DNA from 2 places in the Rhodococcus sp. 077-4 genome. Region 1 is predicted to be linked to the other one. Evidence: riboswitches for the same ligand, from Rfam matches in the RefSeq annotation. Region 1 holds a riboswitch; the other holds the start of a gene.
The links. Region 1 has a riboswitch for S-adenosylmethionine ahead of ACNEOT_RS11615 (bifunctional o-acetylhomoserine/o-acetylserine sulfhydrylase). Riboswitches for the same ligand answer to the same signal wherever they lie in the genome.
Positions count from the first base shown of each region.

Region 2: linked by a shared signal. The riboswitch ahead of ACNEOT_RS06380 (amino acid ABC transporter permease) and the one ahead of ACNEOT_RS11615 (bifunctional o-acetylhomoserine/o-acetylserine sulfhydrylase) in region 1 are both predicted to bind S-adenosylmethionine.

Region 1 covers NZ_JAJPWC010000002.1:508,303-515,634, forward strand. Annotated here, with positions in the region: gene ACNEOT_RS11605 (DUF3017 domain-containing protein) at 1-264, shown strand, start outside; gene metX (homoserine O-acetyltransferase MetX) at 302-1,447, opposite strand; gene ACNEOT_RS11615 (bifunctional o-acetylhomoserine/o-acetylserine sulfhydrylase) at 1,444-2,793, opposite strand; SAM riboswitch class IV at 2,965-3,087, opposite strand; gene ACNEOT_RS11620 (MFS transporter) at 3,440-4,582, shown strand; gene ACNEOT_RS11625 (ABC transporter substrate-binding protein) at 4,597-5,604, opposite strand; gene ACNEOT_RS11630 (response regulator transcription factor) at 5,805-6,479, shown strand; gene ACNEOT_RS11635 (ATP-binding protein) at 6,476-7,332, shown strand, end outside.
Region 2 covers NZ_JAJPWC010000001.1:1,301,503-1,308,834, reverse strand. Annotated here, with positions in the region: gene ACNEOT_RS06395 (FAD-dependent oxidoreductase) at 1-42, opposite strand, end outside; gene ACNEOT_RS06390 (ABC transporter substrate-binding protein) at 50-1,033, opposite strand; gene ACNEOT_RS06385 (amino acid ABC transporter ATP-binding protein) at 1,076-1,873, opposite strand; gene ACNEOT_RS06380 (amino acid ABC transporter permease) at 1,870-2,730, opposite strand; SAM riboswitch class I at 2,952-3,049, opposite strand; gene ACNEOT_RS06375 (WhiB family transcriptional regulator) at 3,250-3,570, shown strand; gene ACNEOT_RS06370 (HAD-IIA family hydrolase) at 3,599-4,414, shown strand; gene ACNEOT_RS06365 (isochorismate synthase) at 4,414-5,496, shown strand; gene ACNEOT_RS06360 (TauD/TfdA dioxygenase family protein) at 5,609-6,550, shown strand; gene ACNEOT_RS06355 (O-succinylhomoserine sulfhydrylase) at 6,557-7,332, opposite strand, start outside.

The sequences.
Region 1 (7,332 bases):
GTGGCGCGTAACCTGCCGATCGTCGCGGTGTCCGTCGTCGTCCTTGCCGCGCTCGTCCTGGTGCTGGCCGATCGCTGGCGGCGCGGCGCGTTCATCTTCGGATGCGCGGCGCTGCTGGCGGCACTGCTGAGACTGTGCCTCCCCGAATCACGAGTCGGCACACTGCAAGTGCGCAGTCGCGTGTTCGACGTGCTGGCGCTGGGCTGCGTCGGTGGAGCGATAGTTTTTCTGTCGCTGTCGATCGATCCGCTGGGAACCGACTGACCTCGAGCAACAGAGCCCGGTCCGAACAGATGCCGTGTCAGCGCCGTCCGAGGCGGGCAAGCTCCATCGTCTCGGCCAGCAGTTTCGCCACCGAATCGGCCTCGGTGAGAAAGCCGTCGTGTCCGTCACGCGACTGGATCACTTCGAGTCCGCGGCACTGAGGGAGTTCGCGAGCGATCTCTTTCTGCAGTCGAAGCGGATACAGGCGGTCGGAATCGACACCGCCGACGATGGTCGGAACCGTGGCGGTCGCAAGTGCTTCGGCTACCCCGCCGCGCCCACGGCCGACATCGTGACGGTTCATGGCCTCGCTGAGAAGAACATACGTGGCCGCATCGAATCGATTGACCAGCTTCGCGGCCTGATGCTCGAGGTAGCTCTGTGCGGAGTATCTGCCACCCGCCCATGGATCCTCGTCGTTCTGCGGTGAGTTACCGAACCGAATGTCGAGTTCACTTTCGGTCCGGTACGTCAGATGCGCGATGCGGCGCGCAATGCCGAGTCCGGCCGAAGGCGAAGTGCCGGTGCCGTGGTAGTTGCCGCCGAGCCAGCCTGGATCGGCCTTGATCGCCGCGATTTGCGTTGTCTGGGTGCCGATCTGGTCGGCTGTCGCCCTCGCACCGACCGCAAGGATCAAAGCGGCCGCCACTCGATCGGGGTAGCCGACGATCCATTCGAGGGTGCGCATTCCGCCCATCGAGCCACCGACGACTGCCGCGAACCGCTCGATGCCCAATGCGTCGGCAACGGCAACTTCGGCAGCGACCTGATCTCGGATCGAGATGTCCGGGAAGCGAGATCCGTAGGGGGTGCCGTCGGGCGAGACACTGCTCGGGCCGGTGGTGCCACCGCAGCCGCCGAGCACGTTGGTCGCCACGACGCACCACTCGTCGGTGTCGATGGGGCGACCGGGCCCGACCATGCCGTTCCACCAACCGGGCAGAGCATGATCGGCATCCGGCGGACCGGACACATGTGAGTCCCCGGTCAGGGCATGCTCGACGAGAACGACGTTGCTGCGGTCGGTGGCAAGTTCGCCCCACCGCTGCACCGCCACCGTGACCTGGGAAATCCGAGAGCCGTTTTCGAGATCGAGAGCACCGATGTCGATGAAGCCCAACCGCCCGTCCGGAGGCGGAAGAACCGCCTCCGGACGAACGCCTGCGTCGCAGCTGTGACTCAAGACGCCGCCGCGCTGAAGCCGACCTCGAGATCGGCGATGATGTCGTCGATCCCTTCGATACCCACGGCCAAGCGAACCAGGCCGGGGGTCACGCCCGATGCCAACTGCTCCTCCGGAGTCAGCTGGGAATGCGTGGTGGACGCGGGGTGGATGACGAGTGAACGCACGTCTCCGATGTTAGCGACGTGGCTGTGCAGCGTGAGTGCGTTGACGAACTTCTTGCCGGCATCGACACCACCCTGCAACTCGAACGCGATGATTGCGCCCTGACCCTTCGGCAACAATTCCTGCCCGCGCTGGTACCACGGGGACGATTCGAGTCCCGCGTAGTTGATCGAGACGACGTCGTCTCGACCGGCGAGGAAGGCGGCGACCTTCTGTGCGTTCGACACGTGCCGCTCGATCCGCAGGCTCAACGTCTCGAGACCCTGGCTGATGAGGAAGGCGTTGAATGGGGAGACCGCTGCGCCGATGTCACGCAAGAGCTGCACGCGTGCCTTCAGTGCGAACGCGGGTGCACCGAGATCGGCGAAGACGACGCCGTGGTAACTCGGGTCTGCGGTGGTGAAGTTGGGGTGACGGCCCTGCGTCCAGTCGAACGTGCCACCGTCGACGATGACGCCGGCGATGGCCGTTCCGTGTCCACCGAGATACTTCGTCGCCGAGTGCACCACGATGTCGGCACCGTGCTTCAACGGCTGAAGCAGGTACGGCGTTGCCACGGTGTTGTCCACGATCAACGGAATGCCGTTCTCGTGTGCCACCGCCGAGATGCCCGGGATATCGAGAATGTCGTTCTTCGGATTGGAGATCGACTCGCCGTAGAACGCCTTGGTCGACGGCGTGATCGCTGCGCGCCACTGCTCGAGGTCATCGGGATCGTCGACGAACGAGACGGTGATGCCCAGCTTGGGGAGCGTGTAGTGGAACAGGTTGTACGTACCGCCGTAGAGCCGCGGGCTCGAGACGATGTGATCGCCTGCCTCCGCGAGGTTGAGAATCGCGAACGTCTCGGCGGCCTGACCGGACGACACCAGCAGAGCTGCGACGCCACCTTCGAGGGCAGCGATGCGCTGCTCGACCACGTCCTGCGTGGGGTTGATGATGCGGGTGTAGATGTTGCCCGGCTCCGCGAGTCCGAACAGTGCGGCGGCGTGGTCGGTGTTGTCGAACGTGTACGAGGTGGTCTGGTAGATCGGCAACGCACGAGCCTTGGTGACACCGTCCGGGGTCTGGCCCGAGTGGATCTGCTTGGTCTCGAAGCTCCAGTCGGCGGCGGGATCGGTGAACGGATCCTGGGTGGGTGCTCCGGTGGCGTCGACGACGTCAGGGGTGGAATCGGTCATGGCTGGTGATACTCCGTTTTCTGAGACGAGTCTGTCTGAGACGAATCGAATGTCGAATGAAGCTCGAGAAGTCGAGCGCTACGGGGCGTATCGGTACAGCAACACATGAGAGAACCTCCTGACAGGCTTCGGCCCCTGGGGACCGAAGGTTCAGTGGGTCCGCTTCCTGCGGACCCGCGCTTGTCGATCCGGCACTCGCGTGCCGGATCGGCCTGGTCGTTCACCCGGGGCACCCCACCGCGGTTGGAGGGTTGCCGGCCAGCAAGCCGGGGCTCGATGCTGGCACTCATGACCTGGCGAAGATCTTAGCGGGTGACGGCACTCCACCGGAACAAGGGCACACGCTCGGAGTTCGGGGCAGCTCGAGCAGATGCTCGGGTGAGGACAATCACCGTGCCGCGACTCGAAAAGAAGTTGCCAGGGGGAAGACAATGATTCGGTCGGCTGTTCTTCTACTCGGTCGGTCTCTGCTGAATCGATTCGCCGAGCCGCCGTTCTCCTTGTTCACATCCCCGATCCACACGAAAGTTGTTCCGCTGTGACTGTCACCGATTCCGCTCTTTCCCGTGTCAGCGCTGTGCGCGGCAAGGTGTCGAGTGGTCTGAGTGTCAGTCATCGACCGCACTCGACCCGCCGCAAGCTCGCGATGCTGGCCCTGTCGATCGGCGGCTTCGGGATCGGCACCACGGAATTCGCGTCGATGGGTCTGTTGCCGGACATCGCGACGACGATGGGGATCTCCGAGCCCTCGGCCGGCCACATGATCTCCGCATACGCGCTCGGTGTCGTCGTCGGCGCGCCGACCATCGCGGCCCTGGCCGCCCGCGTTCCCCGCAGAATGCTGCTGCTGGCGCTGATGGTGGCCTTCACCCTCGGAAACCTCGGCACCGTGTTCGCGCCCAGTTTCAACGAGCTGGTGGCCTCTCGATTCGTGGCAGGGCTGCCGCACGGCGCGTACTTCGGTGTGGCTGCTCTGGTGGCCGCCCACCTGGCCGAGCCGGGCAAGCGAGCCAAAGCCGTCGCGATGGTCATGATGGGACTTTCGGTGGCCAACGTCGTCGGCGTCCCGGTGGCAACCTGGATCGGCCAGGCGCTGGGCTGGCGCAGCGCCTTCACGCTCGTCGCAGTCATCGGGGCACTGACCGTCACCGCGCTCGTTTTGTGGATGCCGCGTCTCGACGCGATGCCGACCACCAGTCCGATCACCGAGCTGGGTGCGCTGCGCCGGGGCCAGGTGTGGATGACCCTGTTCGTGGGCATCGTCGGATTCGGCGGCATGTTCGCGGTGTACACCTACATCGCATCGACGCTGACCGACGTTGCCGGTCTTGCCCGCGCATTCGTTCCTGTCGCCCTGATGATCTACGGACTCGGAATGGTCGCCGGAAACTACGCGGGCGGCTGGCTCGCCGATCGATACCAGCTCAAGGGCACCTTTGTCGGGCTGGCCGCCACCGCGGTATTCCTGGCGGTGTTCGTCGTAGCGGCACACAATCCGGTGACCGCGCTGCTCCTGGTCTTCCTGATCGGCGCGTCCGGTTCGTCGGTGGTCCCCGGCCTGCAGACGCGACTGATGGACGTGGCCGAGGACGCCCAGACACTCGCCGCGTCGCTCAATCACGCGGCATTCAATCTTGCCAACGCGATCGGAGCGGCAGTCGGTGGTGCCGTGATCGCCGCCGGATTCGGCTACACGGCACCGGCCGCTGTCGGTTCCGGTCTGGCAGTGGCCGGCCTGGGCGTTCTGGCCACCGCGATGTGGATGGACAGGCGCTCCGCCGCGAAGTAGGCGACCTGGTCCTGTCAGCCGGTGATCGTCGCTGCCGTTCCGCCGAGTGCCTCGGTCAGCGCCGGGGTCAGCTTGTCGATGACGTACGGCAGGCTCAGCACGCTGGTGAAGTAGATTGCGCCCGCCGTCACCCCGTCGGTGAACACGAGGTTGCCGTCCTGCACCGGTTCGAGGGCGTTGTACACCGCTTCCTTTTCGAGCTCGGTGCGGTCGCCCGGGCTCTCGGTTCCCCAGATCAGTACGTCGGCGGAGTTGAGAACCGACAAGTTCTCCAGCGGAATGCTGGCCTGCCCACCGCCGTCGAGGGGAACGTACGCGTCGATGTCCGTGGGGATGACGAAACCGAGCGCGGTGAGGAAGTCGGTGCTCAGCCCGTCCTGGTACGCGATGGCCTTGCCCTCGTAGAACGCATTCTGGAGAAAGATCGCCTTCCTGTCGGCGAATTCGGGGTGCGCCGCCGCGGCGTCGGCGAACTTGCGGTTCACGCCATCGATCAGGCCATCGACCTCGGCCTTCTTGCCCAATGCGCGCCCGATCTTCTCCGCCTGTACGTCCCAGGGCTCGAAGTAGGCGGTCGAGGCGTCGGACTGCGCCAACGTGGGCGCGATGTCGCTCAGGGTGCTGTAGGTCTCCGCGTTCAAACCGGCATTGGTGGCGATGATCAGGTCGGGTCGCAGTGCCGCGATCTTCTCCGTCTCGAAGCCGTCGCCGGTATTGGACAGCACTTCGGGCTGCGCGTCACCCAGTGCGGCCTGCGCCCAGGGCCAGGTGGCGTACGGCTGATCGCCGTACCATTCCGTGACGCCGACGGGTATCACGCCGAGCGCCAACACCGTGTCCTGTTCGGTGTATCCGGCCACCACGATGCGTGTGGGCTCTTCGGGGACCACGGTCTCACCGAACGCATGCTCGACCGAGACCGGGAAGGCTGCCGAGTCGGAGGCGGTACCTGGGGTCGGCGACGCCTCGTCGGTGGCGTTCGAGCACGCGCTGAGGAGCCCCGCGGTGGTCAGTGCTGTCACGCACACCGCCCAGGTCCGGAAAAGTGGTCGGTTACGCATGGATCGCCTCTCGGAAGGGTTGGCTAACATCAAGTAGGGTAGCCCACCCTAATCTATGTGTCGGCGTGTTCGTCCCTGTTGGGAACGGCTGCTCGAACCTTCACCGAACCTCCATATTTCCCGACGGACTCCTCCATGCGCGCCCTCTAGGGTCAGTTCTCATGAGCCGCACAGTTCTCGTCGTCGACGACGAGCCCACGATCTCCGAGGCCGTCGCCGCTCGGCTGCGCGGCGAGGGGTACGAGGTCGTCACGGCCGCCGACGGTCCCTCTGCCGTCGACGCGTGTGCCCGGTACGACCCCGACGTGGTGGTGCTCGATCTCATGCTGCCCGGGTTCGACGGTCTCGAGGTGTGTCGCCGAATCCAGGCGTCCCGCCCGGTCCCGGTGTTGATGTTGACGGCCAAATCCGACGAGACGGACATGCTCGTCGGACTGGGCGTGGGCGCAGACGACTATCTGGGCAAGCCGTTCAGCATGCGCGAGTTGGTCGCTCGCGTGCACGCCTTGATTCGGCGGGCAGAGCGAGCGGTGGTCACCGAACTGCAGGCCGTTCGAGTCGGTGATGTGCAGATCGACCACCGGGAACGGCGGGTGAGCAATCCCTCCGGCGACATCCACTTGACCAGAACAGAATTCGACATCCTCGCCTACCTCGCCGCGCGGCCGCGTACTGCGGTCTCTCGGGAAACCCTGCTGTCGGAGCTGTGGGGCTGGGACGATTCGGCAAGCAGCAGGACCGTCGACTCTCATGTGAAAGCGTTGCGGCGCAAGCTCGGTGGCGATCTCATCCGTACCGTGCACGGCGTCGGCTATGCCGTGGAGTCGCCCCGATGACGCGAATGCTGCCGCGCCCGCTCGATCCGCTGCGATCGTTCAAGCTGAAGGTCTCGTTCGTCGTAGGCACTGTGTTGGTGCTGGCGAGCGTCGTCTTCTGGATCGGGGCGGGCTGGCAGTTTCGCTACACATTGCTCGCGGCGCTCGTGGTCTCGCTGGCCGCAACGCAATTCGTCGCCCACGGAATGACGTCTCCGCTGCGCGAGATGACCTCGGCGGCCAAAGCGATGGCGCGAGGCGACTACTCGACACGCGTGCGCGCCACCTCACGGGACGAGGTGGGCGAACTCGCCACCGCGTTCAACACCATGGCGGACGATCTGGAAGCCGCAGAGAAGTATCGCCGCGAGTTGATCGGCAATGTCTCGCACGAGTTGAAGACGCCCATCGCGGCCCTGCGTGCCGTACTCGAGAACGTGGTCGACGGGGTGACCGACGCGAATCCCGAGACCCTGTCGGTGGCGCTGCGCCAAACCGAAAGGCTTGGTGACCTGGTCAACGAACTGCTCGACCTGTCGCGGGTGGAGGGCGGTGTACTCACCATTGCCAGAGAGGAGTTCCCGGTGCGGCAATTCCTCGAGGATGCGACCTCCGTTCATCGAGAACGAGTGTCGCTCGTTCTCGCGCCCGGCGATACGACCGTCGTGGCCGACCGGTCTCGCATGACGCAGGTGATCACCAACCTCGTCGACAATGCTGTGCGACATTCCCCGCCGTCGACCACCGTGACCGTACGGGCCCATCGAACCGCCGGGGCATTCGCATTCGACGTCGTCGATCAGGGCCCGGGTATCGCGATCGCCGATCGCCACTCGGTGTTCGACCGATTCACTCGCGGCGGTTCCACCGACGG
Region 2 (7,332 bases), on a different contig from region 1:
CGAAGCCCCAACGATGCCGCCGCCGACAACTACCACTTTCACTGCGTTCCTATGCCGCAGGCTTGCGCGGAAGCCCCGGTGGGTTGATGACGGACTCGGGTACGGCCTCGGACTGCAGGCCCCATTTCTCGAGGACCTTTGCGTAATCGCCCGTCTCGATGACGTGGTTCAGTGCTTCGTTGATCGGCCCGATGAGTCCGTTGTCCTTCTTGGTGAGCACACCGATCTCGCCCTGCAATGCGTCGCCTGCGCCGGAGAATGTGCCGATCACGTCGCTCTCGCCGGTGCTCGACGAGTGGTAGACAGCCGATGGGTTGGGCCCGAGGTAGGCGTCGATGCGGCCGGAGCCCAGTGCCAAGTAGTAGTCCGAGGTGTTCTGGTAGTAGGCGATTTCGGCCGGTGCCAAGCCCTCGGCGACGTTCTGCTCGTTCCAATCAACGAGCAGTTGCTCCTGGTTGGTTCCCGAACCCACGCCGATCTTCTTGCCTGCCACGTCCTTGCGTCCGTCGACCTTCCATCCGGAGTCTTTCTTGGCCTCGAATGCCAGGTTGTCCAGTCGATAGGTGGCGAAGTCGTACTTGTCCTTGCGCTCCTCGGTGACCGTCACGTTGGAGATGAACACGTCGCTCTCACCGGAGTCGATCTTGACGAAATTCTGCGACCAATCCGCATTCTGGCGTTCGTACTTCAAACCGAGGGTGTCGGCGACGAGCCATCCGAGGTCGATTTCGGAGCCGATGGGAGTCGTGTCGTCGGTGGCGTAGAAGCCGAGCGGCGGCGTTGCTCCGGACGAGCCGGTTCCGACCAGCACTCCCCGATCACGCACTGCCTGAGGGAGTTTCGCGGCGATCTCGTCGACCTTGTCCACGTGGATGCGGCCTGCTTGCTCGGGAGAGAGGTCGTAGGTGGTGCCGTCCGAGGCGGTGATGGTCTCCTGCGCTGCAGGCTCGCTGCAGGCGGTGACACCGAGTGCAAGTGCGAGGAGCGCCGAGGCGACCACAGTGAGACGTCGGGTGGATCTGATTGCGGACATGGGTCTTCCTCGAATTGTCGGAGATGAAGGTGTGTATGCGATCTAGAGGACGTGCGCGAGAAACGCTCTGGTGCGCGCCTCGGTGGGACTGTCCAGCAGCGCCGCAGGTGGTCCCTGTTCGACGATCAGGCCGTCGTCCATGAACACCACCGTGTCGGCGATCTCGCGAGCGAAGCCGACCTCGTGCGTGACGATCACGAGCGTGGCTCCGTCTCGGGCGAGTCCTCGAATGACCTCGAGGACCTCTCCGACCAGCTCTGGATCGAGCGCGGAAGTGGGCTCGTCGAACAGAATTACTTTGGGACGCAATGCCAGTGCGCGCGCAATGGCTACACGTTGCTGTTGCCCGCCGGAAAGACGTCGGGGGTAATCGTGTGCTTTCGCTCCGACGCCGACGCGCTCGAGCAACGCCAGAGCCTCGGGTTCGACGTCCGAGCGCTTGCGCTTCTGCGCGGAAATCGGCGCCTCGATGACGTTTTCCAGCACCGTCAGATGCGGAAAGAGGTTGAAGTTCTGGAACACGAACCCGATCTGCGAACGCTGACGCAGGATCTCGCGGTTGCTCAGCTCGTGCAGCTTGGCACCCTTGCGCTTGTAGCCCACCAGCTCGCCATCGACCCGAACGGTGCCCTGGTCCACCTTCTCCAGGTGGTTGAGGGCGCGCAACAAAGTCGACTTGCCGGATCCGGACGGACCGATGATGACGGTGACCTCGCCGGGGCGGACGGTCAGGTCCACTCCTTTGAGGACTTCGAGGGGACCGTAGGACTTGTGCACGCCGCGTACCTCGACGGCGTACTGGGTCTCGGACGTGGGAGTGGTGGCGTCGAGGGTGGTCATCGTGTCGCTCCTCGCGGGGCGAGGGTGATCTCGGCCAGTTTCTGACGCAACTTCTGGATAGGGGTGAGCTCGATGTTGCGGACAGCGCCCTTGGCGTAGTGCCGCTCGACGTAGTACTGCAAGACGGAGAGAATCGAGGTGAGGATGATGTACCAGACCGTGGCGACCATCAGGAGCGGCACCACTCGTCCGCTACGCCCGTACACCACCTGCACCTGGTAGAACAGTTCGGCGATGGCCACGACAGAGACTATCGATGTGCCCTTGAACAAGCTGATCACCTCATTGGCGGCGTTCGGCAGAATTCCCCGCATCGCTTGGGGCAGAACGATTTTGAAGAATTCACGACGCTTCGGAATTCCAAGGGCCGCAGACGCTTCCAGCTGTCCCTGGTCCACCGAGATGATCCCACCCCGGACGATCTCCGCCGAGTAGGCTGCCTGGTGCAGAGCAAGTCCGATGATTGCGGCTGTGGAGCCGCTGATGACGTTGTTGACACTGAACTCGAAGAAGCTGGCTCCGAACGGGATTCCCAGCGACAGCGTCTGATACAGATAGGCGATGTTGAACCAGAACAGCAATTGCACGATCAACGGGATGGAGCGGAACGCCCAGATGTAGAACCAGGAGATCACCTGCAGCACTGGGTTGTTGGACAGGCGGGCCACCGCGAGTGCGATTCCCAGCGCAAACCCGATCAGGGTGCCCCAGAACGTGAGCTGGATCGTCAGCCACAGCGCGGACAGGATGGACGGTGCCGCGAAGTAGTCGGCGAACGTGCCCCAATCCCAGCCCGGGTTGGTGGCGAAACCATGCAGGAACTGCGCGGCCACAACGAGAGTGGCGATGCTGATCACCCAACGCCAGGGATGCCACTTCCGTGCGACGACGAGTTGCTCGTCGGGGATGTCGACGAGTTCGTCGACCGCAGGTATGTCGGGTCGGGCCTGAAGTTGAGTCACCGGAGCCGCCGGGACGGATGGGCAGCGATCATCGCTGTGGTGCCTTTCGAAAGAGTGGACTGTGAGTACGCGAATCGGTCAGACGGGCGTACTGATACAGAAGTTCATCTCTGGTGCCTCCATCGGCCCTGGCGGTAGCACCCACACCTTCGATGAAGAAGGGGGTTGCTGCGACGTCATCGAGCCAAGGTCTCTCGGTCGCTCTGGATGGTGTCAGAAATGTATAGACGTGGACATTGAAAAGTCAAGTGCACGTTGGCCTTCGAGTTTCTATCACGTCGAGCGAAATGGTTGCGCGCTGTAAATTGCTGTGACGCATCGCCTCCGAATCACGATGATCCGAATCATTGCCGAATCGGTCGCGTCTCGCGATCATCGAACGAGTCCACAACCGATCGAGGGAACGGGGCAGCGATGTCGAGGAACAGCGCGATTGCCATGATCGAGCGCGGGATTTCGCCTGCCATCGAGTCATGGGACTGGCAGACCGACGCGGTGTGCCGCGGGCAGGACTCGGAAATCTTCTTTTCCCCGACCGGCGAGGGACGCTCCGCCCGTCGTGAACGTGAGGAGCGCGCCAAGCAGGTGTGCGCCGGCTGCGGTGTCGTCGACGCGTGCCGACGTTTCGCGCTGGCAGCCAACGAACCGTTCGGAGTGTGGGGCGGCACCACCGCTCGCGAGCGGCAGGTACTGCGAACCGACTCCCGACGCGCCGAGGAGCGCCGGGCGAGTTAGCTCCAGTCCACGAGTCGACGGTCGGCAGATGGTTCACAATGGTGAGGTGAGCGAAACCGAGAAGCCTCAGCAGTGGACGTACCTGATGGACATGGACGGCGTTCTGGTCCACGAGGATCATCTGATACCCGGTGCCGACACGTTTCTCGCTGAGCTGCAGGCCAACGAGATTCCGTTCATCGTGTTGACCAACAATTCGATTCGTACCCCACGTGACCTGCGGGCACGCCTGGCGTTCACCGGTCTGGACATTCCGGAGAAGTCGATCTGGACCTCGGCCCTGGCCACCGCGACGTTCCTGGGCAATCAGCGGCCCGGTGGCAGTGCGTATGTCGTCGGCGAGTCGGGTCTGACCACCGCACTGCACGACATCGGCTACACCCTTACCGACTCCAGCCCCGACTATGTGGTGCTCGGCGAAACCCGGACGTACTCGTTCGAGGCCATCACCACTGCCATTCGCCTGGTCGAGAAGGGTTCGCGCTTCATCGCCACCAACCCCGACGCGACCGGTCCGTCGCGTGAGGGCTCGCTGCCGGCCACGGGTTCGGTTGCTGCCCTGATCACCAAGGCCACCGGCAAGGAGCCGTACTACGTGGGCAAGCCCAACGCGTTGATGATGCGTTCGGCGCTGCGTGCGATCGGCGGGCACTCGGAGAACACACTCATGATCGGCGACCGAATGGACACCGATGTGCTGTCCGGCCTCGAAGCCGGGTTGCAGACCATCCTCGTTCTCACCGGCATTTCGACGATCCAATCCGTCGAGCAGTATCCGTACCGGCCGACGAAGGTCCTCGATTCCGTCGCGGACCTGGTGGGCCGCACACAGAACCCGTTCTGATGAAGCTCGAATTCGTACTCTCCCGGCAGGATCACCACGTAGTCGGGCTGGGAGTGCAGCAGACCTTCACCGATATCGCCGACGCGGTGGCCGCGGTGCGGGAGGGCCGAAACGTCGTCGGCGCACTGCCTTTCGATATATCCGACGCCACCGCCCTTATCGAACCGCAGGAGTTCTATCGCCTCGATGGGCCGTGGGCAACCGTGGACGCTCTACCGTCGCTACCGTCGATCACCGTCACCCGGCAGGTTCCCGATCCGGACGTGCACGTGCAGCGGGTGCGAGATGTCGTCGCGCAGTTGAAAGCCGGTGTGGCCGAGAAGATCGTGCTCGCTCGGGCCATCGAGATCTCCGCGGATACACCCATCGAGCCTGCCTCGATGCTGAGCTCGTTGGTCACACGAGATCCGTTGGGCAACGGCTTTCTGGCCGATCTGTCACCCGCGGGCAAGACGGGCAGACATATCGTCGGTGCGAGTCCGGAGCTGCTCATTCGTAAGCGCGGCAACATCGTCAGCTGTCACCCGTTCGCGGGAACTGCTGCGCGTTCGACCGATCCGGTCGAGGAAGCACGCATTTCCGCGGCGTTGGCCGCGAGCGCGAAGGACCAGGCCGAGCATCGATTCGTCGTCGACGAAATTCGCGCTGCACTGATGCCGTTCTGCGAGACGCTCGAGGTGCCCGAGTCACCGCAGTTGAGCTGCACCCCGCAGCTCTGGCATCTCTCGACGCCCATCGTGGGAACACTGGCCGACCCCGCAACCTCCGCGCTCGACCTCGCGTTGGCGCTGCACCCCACCGCCGCGGTCGCCGGAGTCCCTCGCACTGCGGCGATGGACACGATCACGGCAGTCGAGGGATCCCGCGGCTTCTATGCCGGAGCAGTCGGGTGGACCGACGGCAGCGGCGACGGCGAGTGGATGGTGACCATTCGCTGCATCGAGCTTGCCGCCGACGGGCTTTCGGGTACCGCTACGGCCGGCGGCGGCATAGTCGCGGATTCGGATCCCGCCGCCGAACTCGACGAAACCACCGCCAAGTTCCGCACGGTGCTCAGCGTCTTCGAGAATCGACTGCGTTGAGATCACCCTGAATCGAACTGTGTACATCGACGATCGACAATGGTCAGCTAGTTGAATTCCACACTGCACCGCGGTAATTCGGGCAGTTCTTCAACCAGCGAAAGGTGCTGACATGTCGGTGGACACTCTTGTCGAGAATACGACGGCTCTGCGTGCGATCAAGATCGGCGGCAACCTCGGTGCCCGCATCGAGGGCGTACGACTCGGTGGCGATCTCGATGCGAACACTGTCGAGTTCGTTCGGCGGGCTCTGCTCGAGCACAAGGTCATCTTCTTCAGCGGCCAGCATCACCTCGACGACGAAAGCCAGTACGCGTTTGCCGAACTGCTCGGATCTCCGACGACTCCGCACCCCACGGTCACCTCTCGTGGCACCAGGACGCTATCCATCGACTCCGATTACGGCAAGGCCAACAGCTGGCATTCGGACGTGACCTTCGTCGACCGTATCCCGAAGGCCTCGATCCTGCGTGCAGTCAGCCTTCCGGAATACGGCGGAAACACCACGTGGGCGTCGCAGACCGCGGCCTACGCGCAATTGCCCGATTCGTTGAAGGCGTTGGTGGACAACCTCTGGGCCACCCACTCGAATACCTACGACTACGCGGCGACCGCGGCCGAGACGATTCAGAACTCCAAGACCGTGGCGTACCGTAAGGAATTTCAGTCCACTTACTTCGAGACCGAACACCCGGTGGTGCGAGTACATCCCGAGACCGGTGAGAAGACACTGGTTCTCGGCCACTTCGTCAAGAACTTCATCGGGTTGTCGACCAAGGAGTCGCAGACCCTGTTCGATCTCCTACAGAGTCGAGTGACCAAGCTGGAGAACACCGTTCGCTGGACGTGGAGCCTCGGCGACGTCGCCATCTGGGACAACCGCGCCACCCAGCACTACGCAGTCGCCGATTGGGACGATCAGTACCGCCGCCTCGAACGCATCACTCTGGCGGGCGACGTGCCGGTACACCCCAACGGTCAGAAGAGCCGTGTTGTCTCCGGCGACGCCGCGCACTATTCCCTCATCGACAAGCCGGTACCGGTGACGCTCTGACCCCCGCTACTTCAGCGCCTGGTCCAGATCCCCGATCAGATCCTCCGTGTCCTCGAGACCGATGGAAATACGCACGACGCCGTCGGTGATACCCACTGCCGCACGACCTTCCGGCCCCATCGCGCGATGCGTGGTGGTGGCCGGATGGGTGATCAGCGTCTTCGCATCACCCAGATTGTTGGAGATATCGACGATGCGCAACGCGTCGAGCACTTCGAAGGCACGCTTCTTGCCCTCCCCCTCGGGGGCGTCGAGCTCGAACGTGACGACGGTGCCGCCGCCCGACATCTGCGACGTCGCCAACTCGTACTGCGGATGCGACTGCAGGAAAGGGTATTTCACCCATCGCACACCCGAATGGCTTTCGAGGAACTCGGCGATCTGCAATGCGGAGCTCACCGAATGCCGCACCCGCACCGGCATTGTCTCCAGTCCCTTGAGCAGGGTCCATGCATTGAACGGGCTCAGCGCCGGGCCCGTGTGCCGCATCAGAGTCTGCACCGGACCGTCGATGTACTCCTTCGAGCCGAGGATCGCGCCGCCGAGCACCCGACCCTGGCCGTCGATGTGCTTGGTGCCGGAATACACCACCACGTCGGCACCGAGATCCAGGCTGCGCTGCAGCAGTGGCGTAGCGAACACGTTGTCCAACACCACCGTTGCGCCGGCCGCGTGAGCCATCTCGGACACGCGTCGAACATCGACCAACGACTGCATGGGGTTCGACGGAGTCTCGAAGAACACCGCCGTCGTCGGCACCGACAGCGCCTGCTCCCACTGCT